2 regions of the Paenibacillus sp. FSL R7-0048 genome follow, and region 2 is predicted to be linked to the other one. Evidence: riboswitches for the same ligand, from Rfam matches in the RefSeq annotation. Region 2 holds a riboswitch; the other holds the start of a gene.
The links. A riboswitch is a leader RNA that binds a small molecule or an ion and turns the genes downstream of it on or off. The one in region 2 is predicted to bind cobalamin.
Positions count from the first base shown of each region.

Region 1: linked by a shared signal. The riboswitch ahead of NSQ91_RS04585 (DUF4430 domain-containing protein) and the one ahead of metE (5-methyltetrahydropteroyltriglutamate--homocysteine S-methyltransferase) in region 2 are both predicted to bind cobalamin.

Region 1 covers NZ_JBBORF010000001.1:1,068,283-1,080,945, reverse strand. The annotation lists gene qoxB (cytochrome aa3 quinol oxidase subunit I) at 1-938, opposite strand, end outside; gene qoxA (cytochrome aa3 quinol oxidase subunit II) at 977-1,996, opposite strand; gene NSQ91_RS04595 (polysaccharide deacetylase) at 2,484-3,620, shown strand; gene NSQ91_RS04590 (methyl-accepting chemotaxis protein) at 5,514-7,220, opposite strand; gene NSQ91_RS04585 (DUF4430 domain-containing protein) at 7,423-9,987, opposite strand; cobalamin riboswitch at 10,158-10,360, opposite strand; gene NSQ91_RS04580 (GAP1-N2 domain-containing protein) at 10,488-12,663, opposite strand, start outside.
Region 2 covers NZ_JBBORF010000001.1:5,093,745-5,106,407, reverse strand. The annotation lists gene NSQ91_RS22815 (response regulator transcription factor) at 1-472, shown strand, start outside; gene NSQ91_RS22810 (sensor histidine kinase) at 469-1,476, shown strand; gene NSQ91_RS22805 (ABC transporter ATP-binding protein) at 1,562-2,332, shown strand; gene NSQ91_RS22800 (FtsX-like permease family protein) at 2,307-4,256, shown strand; gene NSQ91_RS22795 (DedA family protein) at 4,274-4,897, shown strand; gene NSQ91_RS22790 (undecaprenyl-diphosphate phosphatase) at 4,948-5,808, shown strand; cobalamin riboswitch at 5,908-6,113, shown strand; gene metE (5-methyltetrahydropteroyltriglutamate--homocysteine S-methyltransferase) at 6,269-8,572, shown strand; gene NSQ91_RS22780 (DUF1540 domain-containing protein) at 8,719-8,871, opposite strand; gene NSQ91_RS22775 (DUF4349 domain-containing protein) at 9,300-10,415, shown strand; gene msrA (peptide-methionine (S)-S-oxide reductase MsrA) at 10,513-11,499, opposite strand; gene NSQ91_RS22765 (TVP38/TMEM64 family protein) at 11,598-12,218, opposite strand; gene NSQ91_RS22760 (Gfo/Idh/MocA family protein) at 12,385-12,663, shown strand, end outside.

The DNA of each region.
Region 1 (12,663 bases), 4.0 Mb from region 2:
CTGAATACCATGGATGTATATCCATACAGGTTCTTTTTAGAGAAGGTGGCGATAATTTCACTATAAATACCGAATGCCGGTAAGACAACGATATATACTTCAGGGTGACCCCATACCCAGAACAGGTTGGCCCATAACATATCCATACCGCCATTGGCCATCGTAAAGAATTGAGAGCCGAACAACCGGTCGAACATCATCAACGCGAGTGCAACCGTAAGCACAGGGAATGCGAATACGATAATTACGTTGGTGATCAATACGGACCAAGTAAACATCGGCATTTTCATCAACTTCATGCCTGGTGCACGCATTTTCAGAATCGTTACAATAAAGTTAACGCCTGTGAGGAGCGTACCAATACCTGAAATTTGTAGTGCGAGCGAGTAATAGTTATTACCCACCGTTGGACTGAACTCTAAACTTGCTAGCGGGAAATATGCGGACCAACCAGCATCTGGCGATCCCCCGATAACAAACGAAATGTTAAGCAGCATAGCTCCAAAGAAGAAGAGCCAGAAGCTGACAGCATTCAGACGCGGGAAGGCAACGTCTCTAGCACCGATTTGCAGCGGAACGATAACATTCATCAGACCGATAATAAACGGCATGGCCATAAAAAGGATCATAATCAATCCGTGTGTTGTAAATACCTCGTTGTAATGCTGTGCGTCAAGAAATTTCATGTCCGGGGCTGCTGTTTGCAGCTTCATCATAATAGCGTCAACGCCGCCGCGGAAAAGCATAAGCAATGCAGCGAGGATATACATAATCCCAATACGTTTGTGGTCAACAGTAGTCAACCATTCGCGCCATAAATATCCCCATTTTTTAAAATAGGTCAGGCCGACGATAATCCCGATTGTAGCCAGAACAATACTTGCCATAGCTCCGTATATCAGGGGTTCGCCGTGGACCTTAAATTTATCCCAATCCATTAGGAATCGCTCCTTTCAAGTTGTTCAATTAACATTGACTAGTGTCCGTCATGTGTTGTGCTCTCTTCTAATGGAGAACTAGGTGTCGGCTCATCCAGTTCTGGATTAGGCTCGGTGTTGAATTCCGTCTCGCTGGATGGTGCTGGAGTCGGGTGAATTTCTTTATTATCCTGATGCTCCATACTTCCGTTATCCGTATCCATTTCAGTGCCACCATTACTCATATGGTCACCATGGCTTCCCGGAGGCGGGCTAAAGGATAAGTGAGTATTCGTATACGTTTTACGTCCGACATGTTCCATTTCCAAAAGACCTTTAAATTCATCTTCCGTCAGTGGACCCGCCGTTTCTTTAACGTCTTTCACCCATTCCTGATAGTCCTTATCTGTCATCGCAAGTGTTTCAAACTCCATGTGGGCAAAACCCTTACCATTAAAGTTCGCATTTCTTCCGACATAAGAACCTACAGTATCAGCTGAAAGATGCAAGGTTGTGATCATGTCGCTCATCGCGTATTTTTGTCCTCCCAATTGTGGGATCCAAAGACTTGAGATCGTACCGAAAGAATACAGTCTGAACTCTACAGCGCGGTGAACTGGAATGTTAACGTAGTTTACTGTTTCGATACCTTCTTCTGGGTAGCTGAAATGCCATTTCCAGTTAGAGGAGGAAGCATAAATTACAAGCGGTTTCTGATCTTTATAATCCGCTGCAACATTTTCTACATCTACTGTTGTTTTGACGGTGACTACGGAGAGGAATGCCACGATAATAATCGGAATGGTAATCCAGATAGCCTCCAGCCATTTGTTTCCTTCCTCGTGAGGAGGAATATAATCTTCGTTGCTTTTTTTAGCACGGTATTTCAAAAGCACAAAGACATATAAGATGTAGACAACTGCCAGAACGCCGAGCATCATAACAATGGAGAGAATGATCGTGTCAGATAAAGTTCTTGCAGCCGGCCCCTTCGGATTCAGAACAGCGATTGAACTGCATCCTGGCAAGAGTAAAATTAGGCTGAGAAATAAAGCGTATAACGGTCCCTTTTTGTTCATGCTTAAGCTCCTTCCTTCAATACTTCTTTTATTAACCCTCAACATTAACCTTAATATATAGTAAGAATTTATGGGGAAGAAAGCAAAAGACTTATTTTTCCATTTAGCCTAAAAAAGACCTTAATAATGGCGAACAAGTTAAATATGTGTGATCAATTTGTTACAAGTTTCTAATAGTATGATAAAGATCACTGTAACGGCGCTGTTTATGGGTTGAAAAATTCCGTTCAAACTTTGTTCAATAGTTTACTAAAGTTGCTAATTTAGACACATCTATTCTGCGCAAAACAGGGTGATTTTAACCATTTTTTGTTGATGCGCCAGTATTTAGCCGGAGTCGCGTGCTTTTTATGATTGTGGTTGAAATCACAGTTAACTTCTAAAAGGTAACAAATTATTCTGCTGGGGGTTACAATCTCTCAAATTTCATTCTATCAATGTATGATAAGGTAATAGACAAATATACATAGATAGGAGATTTTTGACGATGTCTTTAAAGAAAGTATGGCTATTATTAATCGTATTATTCATTGGTTCCGGATCAATACGAGCGATAGATTCAGTGAATGCAGCAGGTGCAGGCTCCCTTAGGTTAGGTGTGAACGATAAGTTAACAACTATTGAAGCAGTTTCGGTAAAAGATACCTATTACGTTCCTCTACGTGATCTATCACAGGAACTTAAGTTAACGCTAACTGGAGTGAGCGATGGGATAAAAGTTACAGGTCAGAACAGATCAATCAAACTGCTGAATGATCATGCAACAGCTACTCTAGGCGATGGAAAGACCATATCCATGAGTACATTTTTGAAAAGCGGAAAAACAATGGTTCCACTGAAATTGACCTCTTATCTTGGTTTTGGAATTTCCTTTAAAGCAGATCAATATTTATTGCGTGTAAAAGACGGCTCGGCTACATTAGATGATGCAACATTTGTAAGTAAGTTTAAAAAGGAATTGAAGCCAACCGCAACTCCTGGAACTTCTACGCCAACTGTTGGGAAGCAAGGTAAGACCGTATACCTCACCTTTGATGATGGGCCAACGGCTACAACTTCTACATTGCTTGATATTTTGGCAAAATATGATGCGAAGGCAACTTTTTTCATGATCGGACCGAATATGAACCAGCATACTGCGCAAGTGAAACGGATTGCGAATGAAGGGCATGCTCTCGCATTGCATGGAATGACGCACCGGAAAGAGAAGTTTTATGCTTCACCTGCGGCTGCGCTGGGAGAGATGGATAACGATAACGCCATTTTGAAAAAGATTACAGGTCAAAGCACTACACTGATTCGTCCTCCTTATGGAAGCAAGCCTTATTTCACAAAGGCCTTTAGAGATAAAGTGCTGGCTCAAGGTTATCATCTATGGGATTGGAACGTGGACTCAGAGGATTGGAAATACAAGGATGCTAGTACGACGATCTATAATTCGGTAATGAATCAGGTTCATAAGCTGCAGAAATCGCAGACCAATCCAGTGATTCTGATGCATGATCAAAAAGCTACGCTTAAAGTACTTCCGCGTATCTTAGAGTCATTGAAAAAAGAAGGCTATACATTCCACGTCATTAGCTCAGATCTGAAACCTCTGAATTTCTGGAAGGATACACGCTGAGTTTTTCAAAAAAATCAAGAGGGAATCCCAACAGCTGTGAACTAGCTATTGGGATTCCCTCTTTTTTTGGTCTTGAACTAAACACTAATTTTTGTTTAATCCAACCACATTCATGCTCCCGAATTTTTCTATCGGACCCAGATGACCTTAATTGCTGGATTTGCCTCTGTTTCGGGTGCTATCGGTCCACATAGCCGCTATTGGTGCGAAAAACACCCGTTATCAGCGTTTTCCACACCAACAGCTGCACTGGTGTCCGAAACATTGCTCCAAGGGCGATAAATGGGCAAATAGCGGCTGCTGTGTCCTAAACTTCGCTCCTATGGCGACAAATATGCGAATAGCGGCTACTGTGTAGTCCGAAACTCCACTCCCAAGCCACTAAATGAGCGAATGGCGTCTGCTGTGTCCGATAGCCTATGGGGATGAGTATGGGCCCACGCTATCGGATCCAGATGACCTTAATTGCTGGATTTAGCTATATTTCAGATGCTATCGGACCTCATAGCCGCTATTGGTGCAAAAACCACCAGTTATCAGCGTTTTCCACACCAATAGCTGCACTGGTGTCCGAAACTTTGCTACAATGGCGATAAATATGGAAATAGCGGCTGCTGAGTCCTAAACTCCACTCCCAAGCCACAAAATGAGCGAAGGGCGCCTGCTGTGTCCGCTAAACCAGTTGGGATGAGTATGAGTCCACGCATCGGACCCAGATGACCTTAATTGCTGGATTTGCCTCTGTTTCGGGTGTTATCGGACCACATAGCCGCTATTGATACAAAAAACACCAGTTATCAGTGTTTTCCACACCAATAGCTGCACTGGAGTCCGAAACTTTGCTACAAAGGCGATAAATGTGCAAATAGCGGCTACTGAGTCCGATAGCATATGGGGATGAGTATGAGCCCACGCATCGGACCCAGATGACCTTAATTGCTGGATTTGCCTCTGTTTCGGGTGTTATCGGACCACATAGCCGCTATTGGTACAAAAAACACCAGTTATCAGTGTTTTCCACACCAATAGCTGCACTGGAGTCCGAAACTTTGCTACAAAGGCGATAAATGGGCAAATAGCGGCTACTGAGTCCGATAGCCTTTGGGGGTGAGCATAAGCTCACGCATCGGACCCAGATGACCTAAATTGCTGGATTTGCCTCTGTTTCGGGTGTTATCGGCCCACATAGCCGCTATTGGTGCAAAAAACACCAGTTATCAGCGTTTTCCACACCAATAGCTGCACTGGAGTCCGAAACTTACCCCCAATGGCGATTAATATGCAAATAGCGGCTACTGAGTCCGATAGCATATGGGGATGGGTATGAGCCCACGCATCGGACCCAGATGACCTTAAACTGGGGAATATCAAGTAGACAGTGTGTTTGAAAAACTAGAGATCAGCCGGGAACACTAGGGGTACGGGGTACGGGGTACGGGGTACGGGGTACGGGGTACGGGGTACGGGGTACGGGATACGAGTTACGGGGTACGGGGTTACGATGTATGAGCATACCGATCATCTCCTAGGTTTTTATTGTTTCCACGCCTCCGTCTTACCACTAGTGTGGGCTGGAGATCACATAGCATATGTTTGCCCGCAACCTGCTGGGACCAACTTACGTCTATACGCTCCTGACCTACTGAGATCAACTTACATCTCTCCCCCCTTGACCTGCTGAGATCAACTTACATCTCTCCCCCCTGACCTGCTGAAACTAGCCTACGTCTATACGCTCCTGACCTTCTGAGACCAGCTTACATCCCTCACCCTTGACCAACTGAGATCAGCTGGCTCGTACTTGTCCCAATCTACTATAACCACAACCAGCAGAGCAGCGATCTCCGTTACTGGAGAACCGCTGCTCTGCTGGTTTTAACAATATTATGAAGCCTATAGTTTGAAGCTGGACAATGTCTTTTGCAGATCTTCTGCGAGCACCGCTAAATACTGAGCTGAAGCCGACATTTCCTCCATTGCGGATAGTTGCTCCTGACTCGCTGCACTTGTGTCCTGAACACCTTCTGCACCTTTACTAGATATAACGTTGACCTGTTCCATAGCTGCTGCCACACCTTGTGATTCCATGGCGACATGAGCAACCGCTTCTCTAATCTCCGCTGTCTGTAAGGTAGCTTCTTTAATGGAAGTCTGAATCTCATGAAAAGCTTGAGATACCAGATGACTTTGAACTACGCCATTGGTGACTAGCTCAGTACCCAAAGCCATGGATTCTACTGCGCTTTCGGTTTGCTTTTGGATATGTGTAATAATATCTGTAACCCGCAAAGAACTATTTCTAGTTGCTTCCGCCAGATTACGAATTTCTCCAGCAACTACAGCAAATCCCCGTCCATGCTCACCAGCCCGTGCTGCTTCTATAGAAGCATTGAGCGCAAGCAGATTCGTCTGTGTAGCAATACCGTTAATCGTTGTAATAATTGTATTAATCTCTTGTGACAATGTCCCTAGATTAGAAACAATCTCCTGACTCTGAGTTACACTGAGGTCAATTTCCTTCATCTGCACAATGATTTGGTCTACAGCCTCTACTCCACGATCCGATGAACCGGAAACTACTCCCATTAGATCCGACATTTCATAGCTGCTGCCCTCTACGGCTGCAATATCATTGGTCATTGCTTTTATAGAACGTGTTGTACTGTTAATGCTCTCTGTCTGCTCATCAAATCCCGCAGCAATCTCTCCAGAAGATACAGCGATCATTTGTGAAGCCAATGAGGTCTGCTCAGCACTAGCGCTCATCTCTTCCGATGAAGCTGACAGCAGTTCTGCACTCTCTGCAATGCCTTGCATCATCTTCCGCAAGCCCTGCAGCATATTGTTAAATGAACTGTTAATTTGGCCGATCTCATCCTTGGCGGTGTACGTTGCTACCACGGTCAAATCTCCATCTTCTGCCCGCTTCATTAGTCCTTGCAGTTCTTTAAGCGGTTTTGTTATCAGTCGAATGATTGCAATACTAATCACGATACAAATCACCCAAGCGAACGTAATCATTAAGGTATTGTTTACCCGCATGCTTTTAGCGGTTGCCATGGAACCTGAATTGTGTTCATCAGCATCTTTAAGCAAAGAATCACTAATTCCTTTAAGCAGGTTGATCATTTTTTCACGGGATTCGTTAAATTCGCCTGAAAATACTTTATAGGCCTCTTGATTATGATTACTATCAGCAATCTTTATAATGTTATCCCGCTGTGCACGATAATCTGGCAAAAAGGACTCATACTCTTTGATTTTACTTACAATAGCAGGATCATTATACTGAATCGCTTTCACCTTGTTCATAAGTTCATTATTATCTTGAACCTTCACTTGGATACTCTCAGAAAGTTCTTTGTTTTTGCTGGCATCAACGCTAATCAAACGCTCCAAAAGATAGGATTCAATAGCCCTATTATTCGTACGCATCTGCCCTACGTAAGAAACAGGCAATAAATTTTCATTATATGTCTCATTTGTCTTTTCGGCCATTTTGTTCATTGTGATGATGCCTATGCCCCCTACAGCATTCACCATAATTACTGCGAATACCAAAAGCAGCCCTATTTTGTATTTCACTTTCAAATTTTTCATCTACACTCCGCCTTCACATTATCTTATGATCTATCTATTTTTATCGGTCGGAAGGGCTAAGAGTTTGATGATTTTTAAAATATTGTGTCGAATAAAAGTATATATTGTCATAAAACAACTTTCCTCAAATAAAAAAGGGCGGGCACCCGATCCGCTATTACTCCGAATCCATGTGTGCCCGCCTAATCAAACTTCCTCTTCCTTATTCTCCAGAGGTATAGTACCAGTACAAAGTATCACCGTTCTGCAAAATATAACTGTCTGCACTGATGCTTGGATCCGCATCCCGGTTCGTTTTATACTTCCATCCGCTGCTTGGGCCTCCATCAAATTCAGCCAACCCGTCAATAGATTTCACGTAGATGCTTCCAGCGTTGCCGGATGATACTACCTTAGTCCCTAATTGACTGACTAGTAAGCTATAAGCCGTTTCGCCCTCTTTTAGAGCTACTGTTGTACTGGCTAGGATGGTTCCTTTCCGGCTATCTCCAATCACTGAGAGGGTAGCGGTAGCTTTTGCTGGAGCAATAACAGACGATCCGACAGTCAGAGACTGAGTATAACGCGCTACGCTCGGTACGCTATCTTTAGCATAACCGGTAACAGTTATTGTATAGCTATTTGCTGGGAGACCCCCATCAATAACAGCCACACCTTGTTCATTCGTGATTACCTTCTTACCACCAACCGAAACCTGCACACCTGCAGCCGGTGAGGTAACCGGATCAGAAGTTAAGCTTTCCTGATTCCACACCCACTTTTTCTGTGAAACCTTTACAGTAAAAGCTTCATTAGCTTTTGGCTGTGATGGGGTAAGCACCACAGCATCTACAACCTGTGTATTTTCTCCTGCATAATAGACAAGCACACGATCGGATTCCTGTAGTTCGAACGCATCCATACCCACACTTGGATATATCCACTCCCCGCCGCGTGATACCACGAAGCTCCACCATCCGTCGTAAGTACCTTGCGAAACTCCATGGATACCTGATACAAAGTTGCCATAAGACGATTTGGTGATATCTACTTTAAAATCATCGGTAGACCCTAGTTGTTGCAACGCTTCAAGGGCATTGGAGGCTTTCAAAGTCCCCTCACTAATCAACCCTTCCGGGCCTTCAACGGTTAGCGAAGCTGTTACATTCTTAGAAATCACTTTTAGAGCTTTTGTATATTTAGCAATCGTTGGGGCTTTGCCTTCACGGTAGCCAGTTACAGTCAGTGTATAGTCACCTGCGGGCATATTTCCTGAGAATACGGCCTCACCTTTAGCATTCGTCGTTACCTTGTGAGCTCCAATTTGGACCTGAACACCCGCAGCTTTTGCAGTTACAGGAGAGGAAGTATTCGTAGCAGCGTCCCATTTCCACGTCTTACTAGTTACAGTGACGGTAAAAGAATCGCCCTCTTTAAGATTTGCTTTGGAAAGCGTAACGGAATCCACAAGCTTAGTGTCGTCTCCGGCATAATAAACCAGTACCTGATCTGAATCTTTAAGTACAAAATCACTCATGCCTACATCGGGATTAATCCATTTTCCGTCACGCGATACAACATACATCCATCCGTCATAACCACCAAAGCTTCCAGCAGCAATACTTCCGATGCCAGTCACATAACTGCCCGAAGGATTCGTGATCGGCAAGTTCGTTTGAAGCGCCAGCTTCTCTAACGCTCCAAGTGCGTTGCCAGCATAGGCGTACCCTTGTGCCAACGTGGCCTGTGGTCCCTCAATCGTTACTGGAGCGTAGATGAGTGAGCTCTGAATGGAGGATTTGGAAAAATCGTATAGCTTACTGTTGCTTCCTTTATATAGCAAATTATAGGCAACCAGCGCCTGAAGCCCTTGCTCTGTCGCCAGAATATTACTGCTTCCACCACGGCTATGGGTGAAGCTACCATCAGCTAGACGATAGCTAAGCAGGTTCTCCATTAGATCCACTTTGTTTTTGGTGTATTCTAATCCACTAGGATCAACTCCGAAGGAGGTGAGTCCAAGGATTGCTTGTGCGCTACTTTCAGCACTGTCACCGTAACCCCCATGGCTATCTTGAGCTGCAGATAACCAAGCTACGGCTTGTAGCCCTGCTAAGTAGGCTTCGGGATTATTTTTATGTGCCGCCAGAGCCGTCAAGGTTATCGCTGTCATATCAGGCTCACTTGCGCCTGATGTTAGTGCAAAGCCCCCATCCGGATTCTGTTTGGAGAGAATCTCCGTAAGGAGCTTATCCGCCGTCCATTTCCCGTCACTTGGGATATTATATTTACCAGAATCCAGCGCAAGTAAAGCATATACCGGATTATTAAGCGTCTGTTCACTGAGCTTGCTATTATTATAAATTTTCTCAATCAGATTATAGCCAGGAGTCGTTCCGTTACCAGCAAAGCTAGTAGGATCTGCACCAATCGCTCTCACTGCGAGCACGATTCGAGCATAATCGGTTACATTGGTGAAATCGCCAGCTGCATCCTTTACTTTTTTCTCAAGCTCTGAAAGGTAACTAGCCGGCAGCTTGTACCCTGCTTGCGCTAATCCAATGGCTTGCCAATCCGATTGCACGCCACCTTTCAAGAGATATTCTGCAGCCGCATAAGTCGCATCCGCAACATTAATCCGCTCCGCGGCAGTTGCCTCCAGACCGGCGCCAGCGCTCGCTTCTGCAAATATTTGTCCCGCCGGAGCAAGAGATGTTCCTAGAATTGAAATGACCATGAATAAGGCCAGCCCAAGTGCTACAAACTTGGAAGACATGATTTTCTTCATTGTTTAACCTCTTTCTGTATAAGAATGGGTACTGCCGGGAATAAGACGCATAACATAAAGACCGCCCCTTTGGAGGGCGGTCAGGGAAGATTACAAATTGAGGCTGCGGCGCTTGCTTCCTGCCAACAGTCCATCTGTATATGTTCCACATTCTTACCCCACGAAGAATAGAAACGCTCACGAAAAAGGCAGGTCTCCTGGCTAATGCTTCATCGCTGTTCTTCACCTTCCCACCCTACCTTCGGGGCAGTGGCTTATAGAAGAAACGCTCCGCACATACAGTGGCGGGACCGCGCCGGACTCTTGCACCGGACTTCCCTTTTAAGCAGACGACTAGATTGATAGAGTCTGCACCTTTTCCAGTATGTAGTATCTTATTTTGACATCCATAATCATATCTATTAATACATAGCATGTCTATAGAAAAGCTTAGTATGGGCAGCAAAAAAATGAACAGCAATACGCCACCTTCCGGTAGTTATTGCTGTTCAGAAAGCTTGTTATTCGACTGTTCCATCCGGACTTGCAGTCGGGGAGGGTTCAGCACTTGAATCAGAAGCTGGTGGAATATTAGGATCGGGATCTACGATCAATGTAAATCTTCCGGCTTTGATCATACTTTTCTCTAGAATTGTCGCTCCAGACTCCAATGTAACCTCAACCTGATAGGAAGGTTGTTCACCTTCAGTCACAGCTGTTGCGGAAGGTAACCCAGTGCTGTTCTCAGTATCAGAGGAAGGCGTAGTGGACGGAGAAGCATCAGCTACAGCGTTAGTAGAGTCTGCACCTTCTGCTGTTCCTCCAGTAGTGCCAGCGGCATCTGACTCGTCAGCAGCGTTTCCCTCATCCGTCCCATCCGTTGACGGCACTGGACAAGTCCCATTTGTAGCAGCGACCTTAAAGCTTTTATCTATCTCTGTAGACGAAGACATTAAACTAACCTCAGTCGGTTTAAACTGCACACAGTCATCTGCACTTGCGAAGGTGAACACCAATATGCTGCTCCCCTTATCTCCTTCGACGCTCTGATCCTTCAAGTATACTGAAGCCGGAGGCAGCATATTGCCTGCACTCTGAACAGGGGTCGGCTCAGGGCTTGTCCCCGGCAGAGCCGTCTTCGTATCATCCGGACGCAGCATACTGAATACGATAATTGCAATAATCACCAGAATACCCGTAATGGAGCCGGAGATTAAGAGTCGAAATCGGCTGCGGCTGATCCAGCGCGCCAGCGGGGAAGCCAGTTGGGAGCGGGCTTCATTGTACACATTTTGCAGAGCAGGCCGAGCTGCCGCGACATAGTTCTTTCGGAATTCCCGATTCTTGAACGCTTCACGATCACTGCTCAGGAAATACTTCAGAATCGCCTTACGGTAACCCGGTTGCAGCTTTTTATTCGAAACCGTAAATAAAGGATTGCCTTGCGACCAAGCAAAAAACCGATAGATGATTTCTTTGTCGGAACCGGCTTTACGCTTTAACAGCTCCAGAAGCGCATCGTAATCCAGCGGACCCCCTTCACGCTGAGTTGTATAGTAAAAGGCTAGCGGAAGCCGTTCAAAGGGTTCCAGAACACGCGCCTCTTTTAGCAAACGACGACCCAGTAGCTGCACATCGTCTAGTTCCTGCGGAGACAATCCTGTAAAAATCTCCTCATTCGGCTTCTCTTCACCAAACCAGCGGTAAGCGGCACGCAGCGCATTCTCTTTCTGCTTGCTAATCCTATCCAGTGGCGGCTGCCAATCGACAACATTACCATACCGTAAAAAAACTACCTCCAGAAGCTCCTCCTGCGTCATATCAGAAAGCGATAAGCGGTTCAGTAAGAATCTATCTGCTGAAGCAGCAAGATCCTGCATTAGGGAGAGTGCCTTAGGAGCAACTCCTGTTCCTTTGCGGCGATCTTTTTCTGCCTTATCTACAATTTCATGAATTTCCGCCACAGAAGCCACCGGATCATGCTCCAGCTGGAGCTTTTCTAGCAAATAATCCTTCACAGCATTTTGAGCAAAAGACTGCTCTAACGCCACTGGCAGGAACCGCCCCCAATGGAGCACAAAGCTCAGAATATCCGCAGATCTGGACGCCGCAGCTAGTCTTGATTCCATATAAGGCTCAAGTAGCTGCTTACGGAAATAAGTTTCAGACATCACGCGCTGGAAGTAAGCTGCACTTAACTCATCATTACTCTCAATGATCCCGTAAGCAGCACTCAAAATATCCTTGCGGCCCGCTTCCACACTATGAAGCATCCCATTGATGAAATAATCCACGATTCTGACCCTGTAATTGTGATCCTTAAGTACAAAATACTCTTTAAAGCATTCCATAATCGCCGGATCTGGCACATTTCTTTGCCGAATCAGATCAAATTCCCGGTCAAACCGTTCTAAGAAAATATCATTCAAGCGGATTCTAGAATGAATTGCACCGTCTGGTTTAAGGTAAGAAAGCAAACCACTTAGCACCGCACTCTTGTTTTCCGTATATAAATGCTCGTTCCCTTGCTCAATCTCATAAAATATAGCCAGCTCATTATAGAAAGAAAGGGTTAGCTTGTGCTCAGGACTCTCTCCACGCAGAATCTGATCGGCGAAGCTTACGAAGTCGTTAATATCTCCTGGATTCAGCAGTAATAGCTTCCACACCAAATCAGCATAAGGCTGGCGGGTCTCG
Region 2 (12,663 bases):
TATATCTGCCCGCGATGGCAAAATGGACCAAGTAATGGCGCTGGAAAATGGAGCCGACGATTATATCACTAAGCCTTTTGATTACGAAATCGCGATGGCCAAAATCAAAAGTCAGCTGCGGCGCGCCTACGGCACCTATGCCGGTGGGAATAATGAACGCACACTAAACGTTGCCGGAATGACGCTGGATGTAGAGCGGCTAATCCTTACCCGAGGCGAAGCTAAAGTGGACTTAAGCCACACGGAAGCCAAGATACTAGATGAGCTAATGCAAAAATCAGGCGTCATCGTTACCCGGGACAGGCTGCTCGAAAAAATCTGGGATGATCAAGCCTTCGTGGATGAAAATACCTTAAATGTATATGTTACACGTGTACGCAAAAAACTTGCCGCTCTCGCTATCACAGATGGACTACAAACCGTGCGCGGTCAAGGCTATCGTTTGATTCCGAATTGGGGGGATGAGGAATGAAGTTGTTATTACGGGAACAGTTCCCCCTGATCGTGGTCTATCTAGCCCAGCTAGTCCTGATCACATTAGTGTACCGGCTGGATGGAGGCAGCGGTCTGAATGTAAGTTTATATGCCGCGCTACTCAGCACTTGTCTACTGATTGGCTACCTCGCTTACCGTTACGTCACCAATCGCACGTTTTATGAACGTTTGGAGACTACGCCCTCCTCTCTCGATGAGGCAGGTGGCCCTACACAGGATTCTCCGCTAGCCGTAAGCTTGCGAGGTTTACTGGGGTCGCAATTCCGCCTCTACAAAAATGATTTGCACAGCTACCGCCACAAATTAGAAGAACATATTCACTTTATTAATCAATGGGTACATGGCATGAAGACGCCGTTGTCTGTCATTCATCTGATCATTCAGGATAAGGATGGCCCTCCTTTTACGGCAATTGGTGATGAACTGGATCGTCTGAAAAAAGGACTGGATACCGTGCTTTATACGGCCCGTCTGGATACTTTCGAGCACGATTTTTATGTGGAACGGCTGAATTTGGAGACCATCGTACGTGGTGTGACCTCTGAGCAGAAGCGTCTTTTTATTCGAAAAAGAGTATTTCCAGCTATACAAATAGATGAGCAGATTACCGTAACCACGGATGAAAAATGGCTCACTTTTGTCCTTACGCAGCTGATTACGAACGCTGTACGTTATACGACAGAAGAGGGCAAACATGTTTATTTCCAAGGGATGGTCACGGAAGATAAGCAGACTGTGCTTGAGATCCGGGATGAAGGAGTAGGCATACCAGCAGGAGATCTGCCGCGCGTGTTCGATGCTTATTTTACCGGGGTGAATGGACGAACCTTCCAGGAATCTACGGGGATGGGTTTATATCTCGTGAAGCAGATCTGCGGCAAGCTTGGACATGAGGTGAGTATCCGTTCCGAAGAAGGAAGCGGGACCACCGTGCGGATTGTATTTAGGGAGCAGCATATAACAAACCTTACAAATGTGTAAGGGCATTGTAAGTTTCAGAAATAGCAGCCTATGTGTACACTTTGTATAATGAAGGCAATCCAGTCGAAAGAAGGAGAGGTAACACTTGCCCATTCTAGATGTTCATAATTTATCAAAAATATATGAGGGTAAAGTGTCCACTCAGGCGCTGAATCATATCCGCTTTTCTGTAGAAAAGGGGGAGTTTGTTGGCATAATGGGTCCATCCGGGAGCGGGAAAACAACGCTGCTCAACACGATTGCCACCATCGACCAACCGACCTCCGGTCAGATTCTGATCAACGGCCGAGATCCTAATCTGCTTAGCAGAAAAGAAAAGGCGCTTTTTCGCCGTCATGAGCTAGGCTTCGTCTTTCAGCATTTTAATCTACTGGATACGCTCACTATAGAGGAAAACATCGTATTACCTTTGACGCTTGCAGGTGCTCGTGTCCCAGAGATGGAGAGCAGGCTGAAAGAGGTCACTACCTTGCTTGGCATCGAACATTTGCTGAAGAAGCGCACGTACGAGGTCTCAGGCGGACAAATGCAGCGGGCGGCTATCGCCCGGGCGATGATTCATCGTCCATCGTTAATTTTGGCGGATGAGCCCACAGGCAATCTGGACTCCAAAGCCTCAGGGGAAGTCATGAATATGTTGACAGAGGTGAATAAGGAAGAAGGAGCTACGGTACTGATGGTCACACATGACGCAGTGGCTGCAAGCTTTTGCAACCGGGTCATCTTTATTAAAGACGGACGTTTCTATAGTGAAATGTACAAGGGCAGTAATAGAGGCGCTTTCTTCCAAAGTATTATTGATATGCTGTCTCTGCTTGGGGGAACCAGCCATGACCTTTCGGCAATTCGCTTATAGGAATGTAACACGTAATAAACGCAAATATGCCGCTTATTTTGTCGTCAGTGCTTTTTCGGTGATGATCTTTTTCGTGTGCGCTTTGTTTATTTACCATCCGGATATTTCAAAGAGCTTAATTTATAGTACGGCGGCTCATACGATGATGGTGGCAGAGGCAATTATTTATGTCTTTTGTTCTTTGTTCGTACTCGTATCCGTTGGATCCTTCCTGCAGTCGCGCAAGATGGAGTTCGGAATTTTATTGATGCACGGAATGACGAAGAGACAGCTGAACACCATGGTTTTTCTGGAAAATATGATGATCGGCACCTCTGCCATCCTGACAGGTACCCTTCTCGGGTTACTTCTGGGCAAATTATTTTTGATGATCGGATCCACTTTTTTGGGAATTCCCCTGTTAACCTTTCATCTCCCATGGCAGGCACTTGTGCTTACGATCTGCAGCTTCGTGTTATTGTTTTTTCTGATATCGCTTTGCACCTTTGTTTTTATCGGCAATGAGTCACTGATGCGTCTGTTTCAGGGAGAGCGTAAGGCAGAAGAAGAACCCAAAGTATCCTTTGTATTATCTATTATTTCTGCTGTACTGCTGATCAGTGGTTATTATATGGCGGCTACTGCAAAAGCTGCTTCCGTAGAGAAAGTCATGTTTCCGGTCGTTGCGATTACGGTTATCGGGACGTATCTCTTTTATACCCAGCTAAGTATTTGTTTGGTTAAGCTGCTTAAGGACATTCGGCGCTTGTATTGGCATCGTACGAATATCATCACTTTATCCGGTTTGTCCTACCGCTGGAAAGAGAATGGCCGAATGTTTTTTATGGTGACGATTGTATCCGCAGTCTCCTTCACTTCCGTAGGGGTATTTGCATCGATACATACACTTTCCAGAGAGCTGAAATTGGATTATCCTGCAGCAGTGGGTTATGTAGCCAAAGGAAATCAGACGGGTGTACCCTTTGATCAGCATCTGAACGAAATTAAGGAAGAGCTCAAGACGCACGGACTCCCTTATGAAGCGCTTAGTATCCCGATTAAATATGCTGAGGTCGAAGCTCAGACTGGACCCGATCGCACTTTACGCCTTCCCTTGATTGCTTTCAGTGATTATAATCTCGCCCTGCAACGTGCAGGTTTCCCAACAGATGAGCGTGCTCTGGTGGGCAACGAAGGTCTGGTGATGATTGGTTCGCAGCGGGATCGCAGTTTAACAGAAGGCAGAGTAAAAGCGGTCTATTCCTTGCAGCAAGGACTTGCCATTAAAGAAATAGGTTATACCGAGCAAGTCCCCATTGCCGAATATTTATTGCCGGAGCTGGATGGTAGAGATGGCGGGGATTTTAGTGGTGTCGTGATCAGTGACGAGCTTTACAGTGCTATTGATCCCGTGCAGACGGATCTTTATACAGGTTTTTATGTAGAGGATTTTCCGCAGACGGTAGGTATCGCAGCTGATCTTGCCCATAAAGGCAAACAGTCCTATGAAAGTGATTCTCCGTATGCGATTGTGATCAGCGGCACGCTGTTTGAGCTTCAGAAAACATTGTATAACACAATGCTTTTTGCTTCCTTGCTGGTGGGTACTGTCTTTTTTATTGCGGCAGGCAGCTTTCTTTACTTCCGGTTATATACCGATCTTGATCATGATCGCAATCAATATTCCACTTTGTCCAAGATGGGACTTACGGATAAAGAACTCAATCGAATAGTTACGATTCAGCTGTCTTTGTTGTTTTTTGTGCCGGTCGGAATAGCTATTTTACACAGTGTGTTTGCCTTTATTGCGCTTCAACGGTTGTTCTACTTATCTATCGCAACGGAGACAGGCGCGGTGTTACTCGGATATTTGGCTGTTCAAGGACTATACTTCTTTTTTATTCGCAGCCGCTATTTACGCAACCTGAAGAAGAACTTGATATGAGAAATGGGGGTAACAAGATGCAAGCATGGATTACAGATTTTATGGAGCAGTTTGGTTACTTCGGTATTTTTCTGATGCTGGCCTTTGAAAATATATTTCCACCAATTCCTTCAGAAGTGATCCTGCCCTTTGGAGGATTTATGACGACTACGACGAGCTTGACGATCCCTGGTGTAATCATTGCTGCCACGGCTGGTTCACTACTGGGTGCAGTAATTCTCTATTATATTGGCCGATTATTGGATGTGAGCCGGTTAGAGAAACTGGTTGAACGCTGGGGTAGCCTAATTAGGGTCAGTAAAAAAGATATCCACAAGGCTGACGCCTGGTTTGATAAATATGGCTACTGGACTGTATTGTTTTGTCGGATGGTTCCGCTGGTCCGCAGTCTGATTTCGATTCCGGCGGGAATGTCGGGCATGAAATTTGGAGTATTTATGATCTTCACAACGATTGGCACATTGGGATGGAATTTGCTGCTTGTGCTTATTGGCGCGGTATTGGGCGAATCCTGGGAAGACATTGCCGTGTACATGGATGTGTACTCCAATGTAGTCTATGTACTAATTGCTGGCGGATTAGTTATTCTTGGGTTTCTGTACTTCCGCAAACGCAGCCGGAGAATGAACACTGAGGGCTAAGCGGGTAGTGGACTGATAATAGAAATGACTATTAAAAAGGAGGGAAACAAATGGAGCTATTAACGATTATTAAAGCCATTATTTTGGGGCTTGTTGAAGGTTTAACCGAATTTGCTCCAGTATCCTCCACGGGTCATATGATTATTGTTGATGATATGTGGCTGAAATCACAGGAGTTATTTGGACAATATACAGCAAATACCTTCAAAGTAGTTATTCAACTGGGTTCAATATTAGCGGTTGTTGTGATCTTTAGAAATCGGTTCATTGATTTGTTAGGCTTAAAGCGTTTCAGCCGTAAGCAGTTGGATCCTGTAACAGAGGAGCTACCGCAGTTGGAGCAGGGCGGGCATCTCAAGCTGACTCAGGTTCTGGTAGGGTTAGTGCCTGCAGGTGTGTTAGGTGTTCTGTTTAATGATTATATTGATGAGCATTTATTCTCTACCTCAACAGTGTTAATTGGTCTAGTGATTGGGGCTATATTAATGATTATTGCCGATCTGTTTGGGCCGAAGAAGATCAGAACTGAGAGTGTAGATCAGATTACATACAAACAGGCACTTGGTGTAGGTCTTGTACAGTGTTTTTCGTTATGGCCTGGATTTTCACGCTCGGGCTCGACGATTTCTGGTGGAGTACTCCTCGGGATGAGCCATCGTGCCGCTGCTGATTTTACGTTTATTATGGCAGTACCCATCATGGCAGGTGCCAGTCTGTTGTCACTGATGAAAAACTGGCAATATTTCACCATGGACGCGTTGCCGTTTTTTATTGCAGGCTTTATTAGTGCCTTCCTATTTGCGCTGTTATCGATGCGTTTCTTCTTAAAACTGATCAATCGTATCAAGCTCTTACCGTTTGCTATATACCGTATAATTCTTGCTGCTGTAGTATATTTCGTATTTTTCTAAGTCCGTTATAAGGAATCGATATAACAGAAGCCCCAGTAATCTATTGCAGATTGCTGGGGCTTTCACGTATGATGACATCAGATTAAGACACTCAAATGATGAATGATATCGGAGACAGGTGCTGACCGGAAAATAGTAATTCGGTAGGCTTAATAGGGAAATTCGGTTCGAAGCCGATGCGGTCCCGCCACTGTAACGGAAGAATCTCGAGCAACAGAGGTCACTGGCAATTTACTACTGCTGGGAAGACTGCTCAAGATGTTGACGCCGCTAGCCAGGAGACCTGCCTGTTTCAACAGCACTGCTTCACCTACGGAAGATAGGGAGGTGTTAGACGTTAACCATGGGTATATCATGGGCGTCTTTCCCTTTGACTTTTTTAGGGAAGGGCGCTCTTTTTTATAGGAAAGCAAGTAGCTTTGGAGTTTGAAATAAGAGATGGAAGAGGGAGTGTATCGAGATGACGAATAAAGTAAAAGTAAGTAATCTTGGATATCCGAGAATCGGAAAGAACCGCGAGTGGAAAAAGACACTGGAAGCCTACTGGCAGGGGAAAATAAATGAAGAGCAATTCCGCTCCGAAATGGCAGCAATTCAGCTGCAGCATTTGAAGACCCAGCAAGAGGCAGGAATTGAGCTTATTCCGGTGAATGATTTTACTTTTTATGACCATGTGTTGGATACGGCTGTTATGTTTGGAATTGTACCTCCACGGTACACGTATGATGGCGGCGACATCGGGCTTGATCTTTATTTTGCAATGGCCCGTGGTAATACTGAGGCTACTGCCTGTGAGATGACCAAATGGTTCAATACGAACTATCACTATATCGTTCCAGAGATCGGCACACAAACACCACGCCTGACTGAAAATAAACCTCTAGCGGCTTATCGTTTTGCTAAATCGCAGGCAGGGATTGAAGGTAAACCGGTACTTTTAGGTCTGTATACCTTCCTTAAGCTGTCCAAAGGTTACGCAGCGGCAGATATCGCCAAGATTGCTGCACGTTTTGTTCCAGTCTATGTTCAACTGCTACAGGAACTGAAGCAAGAAGGGGTAAGCTGGGTACAAATCGATGAGCCAGCGATTGTTACAGGCATAAGTAAAGAAGAATTAACACTGCTTAACTCGATATACACAGAAATTGCCGGCTCCGTGCCGGGCTTGAATATTATTTTACAGACGTATTTCGAAGCTGCTGAACCGTTGGAGGCACTGCTAGAGTTGCCTGTTCAAGGCTTGGGTCTTGACTTTGTGCACGATGGTGGAGCGAATCTGGCTTCTATCGAACGTCTTGGCTGGCCGAAGGACAAATGGCTGGGTGCCGGAATTATTGATGGACGGAACATCTGGCGTTCCGATTTAGACGCTAAGCTGCAACTGGTAGAAAAGCTCAGCGTTCATGTGCCGCTTGATCGTCTTATTCTTCAGCCTTCTTGCAGTCTGCTGCATGTCCCAGTCACCGTTCAAGGTGAGGTGAAGCAGAAGGCGACAGTTAAGAATGCGTTAGCTTTTGCCGATGAGAAGCTTGCAGAGCTTAGTTTGCTCGGAGCAGCCCTCGCAGATAAAGGAGAAGCTTCTAAAGCAGCGCTGGCCGCTAGTCGTGAAGCTATTGCAGCATTCCGCGCACTACCTGAGCGTGGCCGTAAGGATGTGGCGGAGCAAGTGCTTGCACTTGCAGCTTTGCCGGACCAACGCAGTTTGCCTTTTGCTGAACGCTTAAAGGTGCAGCAAGAGAAATGGCAGCTTCCACTTCTGCCAACCACTACAATTGGTAGCTTCCCGCAGACAGTAGAAGTGCGTCAGGCGAGATTGAAATGGCGTAAAGGGGTCTGGAATCAGGAGCGTTATGATGGATTTGTTCGTGAGCAGATCGCGGATGCAATTACCTTCCAAGAAAAGCTAGGTCTGGATGTTCTGGTCCACGGTGAGTTCGAGCGTACAGATATGGTGGAGTTTTTCGGAGAAAAGCTGGATGGATACTTGTTTACTAGTAATGGCTGGGTTCAATCCTACGGTTCCCGTTGCGTTAAGCCACCGGTGATCTACGCGGATGTTGCATTTATACAGCCTATGACTGTTAAAGAAAGTGTCTATGCACAATCGTTGACGAAGCTTCCGGTTAAAGGAATGTTGACGGGTCCTGTAACTATCCTCAATTGGTCATTTGTACGTGATGATCTCAGCCGGGAAGAGGTAGCCAATCAAATTGCTCTTGCCCTTCGCCATGAAGTAAAAGCGTTGGAAGATGCAGGCATCGAAATGATTCAAGTGGATGAGCCGGCTATACGTGAAGGACTTCCGCTTAAGGCAGAAGACCGTGAGCATTACCTGAACTGGGCAGTGAAGTCGTTCCGCGTTGCTACGAACCATGTGAAGGCTACGACACAAATTCATACGCATATGTGCTATAGCGAATTCAATGACATGATCGATTCCATATCGGCTATGGATGCTGATGTAATCTCCATTGAGACTTCACGTAGCCATGGGGAGCTGATTATCAGCTTTGAGGAGCAGGCCTATGATAAAGGAATCGGTCTTGGAGTGTATGACATCCATAGCCCGCGGGTTCCGGCTGTAGAAGAAATGACGGCGAATATCGATCGTGCGCTGCGGGTGCTGGACCCTGAACAGTTCTGGATTAATCCGGATTGCGGTCTGAAAACACGTGGCTGGCAGGAGACAGAGGATGCACTACGTAACATGGTAAGCGCTGCTGCTATTGCGAGGGAAAAGTCAGGGGTTATTGCATCAAAATAGACATAAATAAATTAGAGCCAGGGTAATTTACCCTGGCTTTTTAGTTCACTTATTTTTTTATAATCAGCTACTTGATAATAATTCTCAATCTTGTTAGAATGAAAAAGAAAAAGAAGGAACCGTGGAGGGTCCCTTCAGGCATTTACTTATTTACTTTCGAAAGTTTTGCAATCTGTTTCTTCTGCGCGTTTTGGTTCTTGGGAGCTGTGGAAAGCTACGAAGATCGATTCAGCGCTGCATTTGTTCTCTTCTGCCCAGTGGGTGCAGGAGTTAACTTCACAAACTACGTCTTTTGCCATGAGGGTTCACCTCCCCTTATAGTAATTGATAGTATCATTCAATGAACGGCTCTGTTCAGCAAGGTGGAGCTTGTCTCAACAAAGCCGTGTCACGCCCTCATTCATTATGAATAGAGGGTATTTGGCTTTTTTTACTAGGTTAGACGTGGTAATTGTACCAAATAATGAGTTTGTAAGCAAATAAGTTCTTTAACTTTCGGGTCACCTTCCCACATCAAAAATATGTCCAATAAGAGCCGCAGAAATGCGGCTTTTTGTGTATTCAACAAGAAAAACCAAAAGAAATTTACCGAAATTCCATATTCCAGTGCAACCTTCCAAGTTTTGGGGCGTTATAGAAATGAGAGACGGAAGAGATCTGTACAGAACATGACATTCCGTAACGTTACAATGCTAGGGATAACCACTACACTTTTGGAGGAATGAGAATGCGCAAATGGGGTCTGCATTACTTATGTTTATTAATTCTTGCGGTGGTATTGGCAGGTTGTGGCTCGGGTGATAACAATTCGGCGGCAGACAAATTAGCTGGTGACGGCGGAAATACGAGTAATTCTGCTGCAGCAACCACTGAGCAATCTTCGAAAGCTACATTAGCGGATAAGAGCACCTCAACAGAAGCTGAGACAGCAGCGGGAGGCAACGAAGCCCCAGTTGAAAAAGGTTTGACATCAGAGAACACGGATCAAGGGAACGCGGGATTCACGGGCAGTGATGTCGTGGAAGGATTGAACAAGAAGCTAATCTATCATGCCAATCTGACTATGGAAGTAGAAGATTACGGTAAAGCTCAGACTGAAATCCGCAACATGGTAACGATGGCTAAAGGATATATTATAGAGTTTAACGAAAACATGTCGCAATATGAGCAAGGAGGGACGTTTATCCTTAAGGTGCCTGCCTCCGGGTTCTCTCCTTTTCTGAATAATTTGGAAAAAGTAAAACACGAATCGCTACAGCGCAGTATTCAAGGTCAGGATGTCTCGGAGGAGTATGTTGATCTGGAGTCGCGTCTAAAGGCAAAGCAGTTAATGGAAGCTCAATACACAGAGTTTATGAAAAAAGCAACGAAATCAAGTGATCTGGTCGCCTTTGCAAACGAGCTTGGTTCGATTCAAGAAACGATTGAGCAGATCAAAGGCAGAATGCGATATATAGATCAGAACGTATCTTTTTCAACGGTAGAGCTTAGAGTGTACCAGACGGATGAGAGCTTAGCCGTGAAGGAAAAGGCAGAGCAAGGTCCATTGCTAGAACGGGCATCGGATGCTTTAAAAGGAAGCCTGAACGCACTATCTGTTATGTTTCAGTGGATTTTTGTAATTCTTGCAGGTGCATTGCCGATTCTAATCGGTGCGGGCATTATTTTAGTCATCGTTTGGTTTGCCCGCAAAAATATCCGTGCACGACGGGAGCAGCAGACCCAGCGGATACGGCAGGAAAATCGGGAACTGAACAAGGCGGTACTCCCTGGACCAGCAGAGCCAAAGGTGACAACCTCAATAAAGGATAAGAAAGCTAACGAGGACGAGAATAAAGAATAAGCTCCTATGAATTAAAAAGCCTCCAATTCATGGTATACCGTGAATTGGAGGCTTTTCTTTTCTGTAAGACAGTACAGTATTTCGCTTTTATCGAAGATTAGGCAGGCTGGAAGAGTACACGATACTCGCCATAGCCCTCTTTCTCCAGATCCTCTTTTGGTATAAAGCGCAGTGCCGCTGAATTAATGCAGTAGCGCAGGCCGTTTTCCCCTGGACCATCGTCGAAGACATGACCTAGATGGGAATCTGCTACTTTGCTGCGCACTTCTGTGCGAACCATCAAATGGCTGAGGTCCGTCTTTTCCTTCACGGCGTAATCGCGAATCGGACGTGTAAAGCTGGGCCAGCCACAACCGGAATCGTATTTATCCTGCGAACTGAATAATGCTTCACCAGATACGATATCTACATAAATGCCTTCTCCGTGGTGATCCCAAAAATCATTTCGGAAAGGTGACTCTGTAGCGCTATTCTGAGTGACTTCATATTGAAGTGGCGTCAGACGTTCTTTCAAGCTTAGTTTGTCTTCTTTATGTGTCCAGTGGGTTTCGATAAAATCCTCTCGTCCGGAACCCTTACGGTAACGTTTGTAGTGGCCCGGGTTCTTACGATGGTAGCCCTGATGATATTCTTCGGCAGGATAGAAGGTTGCTGCCGGGAGGATCGGGGTAACAATCGGGCTAGCGAATCGGCCGCTTTCTTGCAAAGCTGCCTTGGAAGCCTCTGCTTGTTGCTTCTGCTCTTCAGAATGGGTGAAGATAGCCGTTCCGTAAGAGGTGCCGCGATCATGGAATTGTCCACCCGCGTCGGTTGGGTCAATTTGCTGCCAGAATAACTCAAGCAGCTTGCTATAAGGGAAAATTTCTGGATTGAACGTAATTTGTACGGCTTCAACATGTCCTGTAGTTTCGGAGCATACCTCTTCATAGGTAGGATTCACTGTATGCCCGCCAGTATAGCCGGAGACGACACTAATAATGCCTGGCAATTCCTCGAACGGCGAGACCATGCACCAGAAGCATCCACCTGCAAAGGTTGCTTTTTCCGCCTTGGAATTTATATGGTTAGTCTGATGTTCACTCATTAATATCCCTCCATTCATGTAATGCAATTAAATAGATCACAATCTAATTATAAAGCAAATAACCACAGCCTGCCAGCTTACGCCAAATAAGCTCTCTGTTACCTAGTGTTTTTTACTTCCTGTGAACTGTAATGAAAGCTTAGTCCGGCTATAATAAGCACAATGGCATAAACAATGATGGCTATAATCGCATTTCCAGGGTTCTGGAACAGTTGATCCCCAAGGAAGGCATACAAGGCGATGCCTGGGATTTTTCCAATAGCTGAGGCAGCTAGATAACTCCAGAAGGGCAGCCCGGCTGCTCCGGCATAGATGTTAACTGCTGTCTGCGGGATAATCGGCAAGAGACGTGCTAAGACAATAGAAGCAAAGGGCCGCCGTTCTATGCCTTTTGTGAATTTCTCGAGTAGGGGAATAGAAGTCAGATAAGCTCTCGCTTGATCTTGAAATAAGAACTTCACTACGCCGAAAAGGAATGCGGCAGCAAGGGTTGTAGCTACCCAGCAAATTAAAGCACCTGCCAAACTTCCGTATGCATAACCAAAAAATCCGATGACCGCTTTGTACGGTACAACTGGAAAGAGAGCCAGTAAAGTTGCGATCCCTATAGAGCCGAAAAGATTATGATCCTCTTTCATCCAGCTAAGGATGTCATATCTGTAGATAAACGCAAGGATTGTGCCCGAAACATAAAGAATAATCGAGAACCATTTTCTCATAGCTAATATACCCTTTCTTCCACTCATTCATCTCATCATACGGGATAAAAAGTAAATATTGAAGTGAAGATCATTGTCGGCGAACGCCAAGCAGGTATAATAACATTTATAGAGAACAAAGAGAGAGATAAATTCTTGAATTATAAAGAGGGGAGTTAAATCAGTGATCGTTTCTGCACGCAAAAGAGTCGCCATCATCGGGATTGGCAATATCGCCCGCAAAGTATATTTGCCACTGCTCTCTCAGCATGGACAAGTTGAGGTAGTGGGGGTTCTCAGTCACTCATCCACAACAGTAGAGCAAGCTGTTAATGCCTACCGTTTTCCTAAAGGAACGACAAATTTGGACGAGCTGTTGTCTTGGGACCTGGATGCAGTATTTGTGCATAGCCCAACGACGACCCATTATGATATAGTAACAAAATGTCTCGAACATGGGATTTCG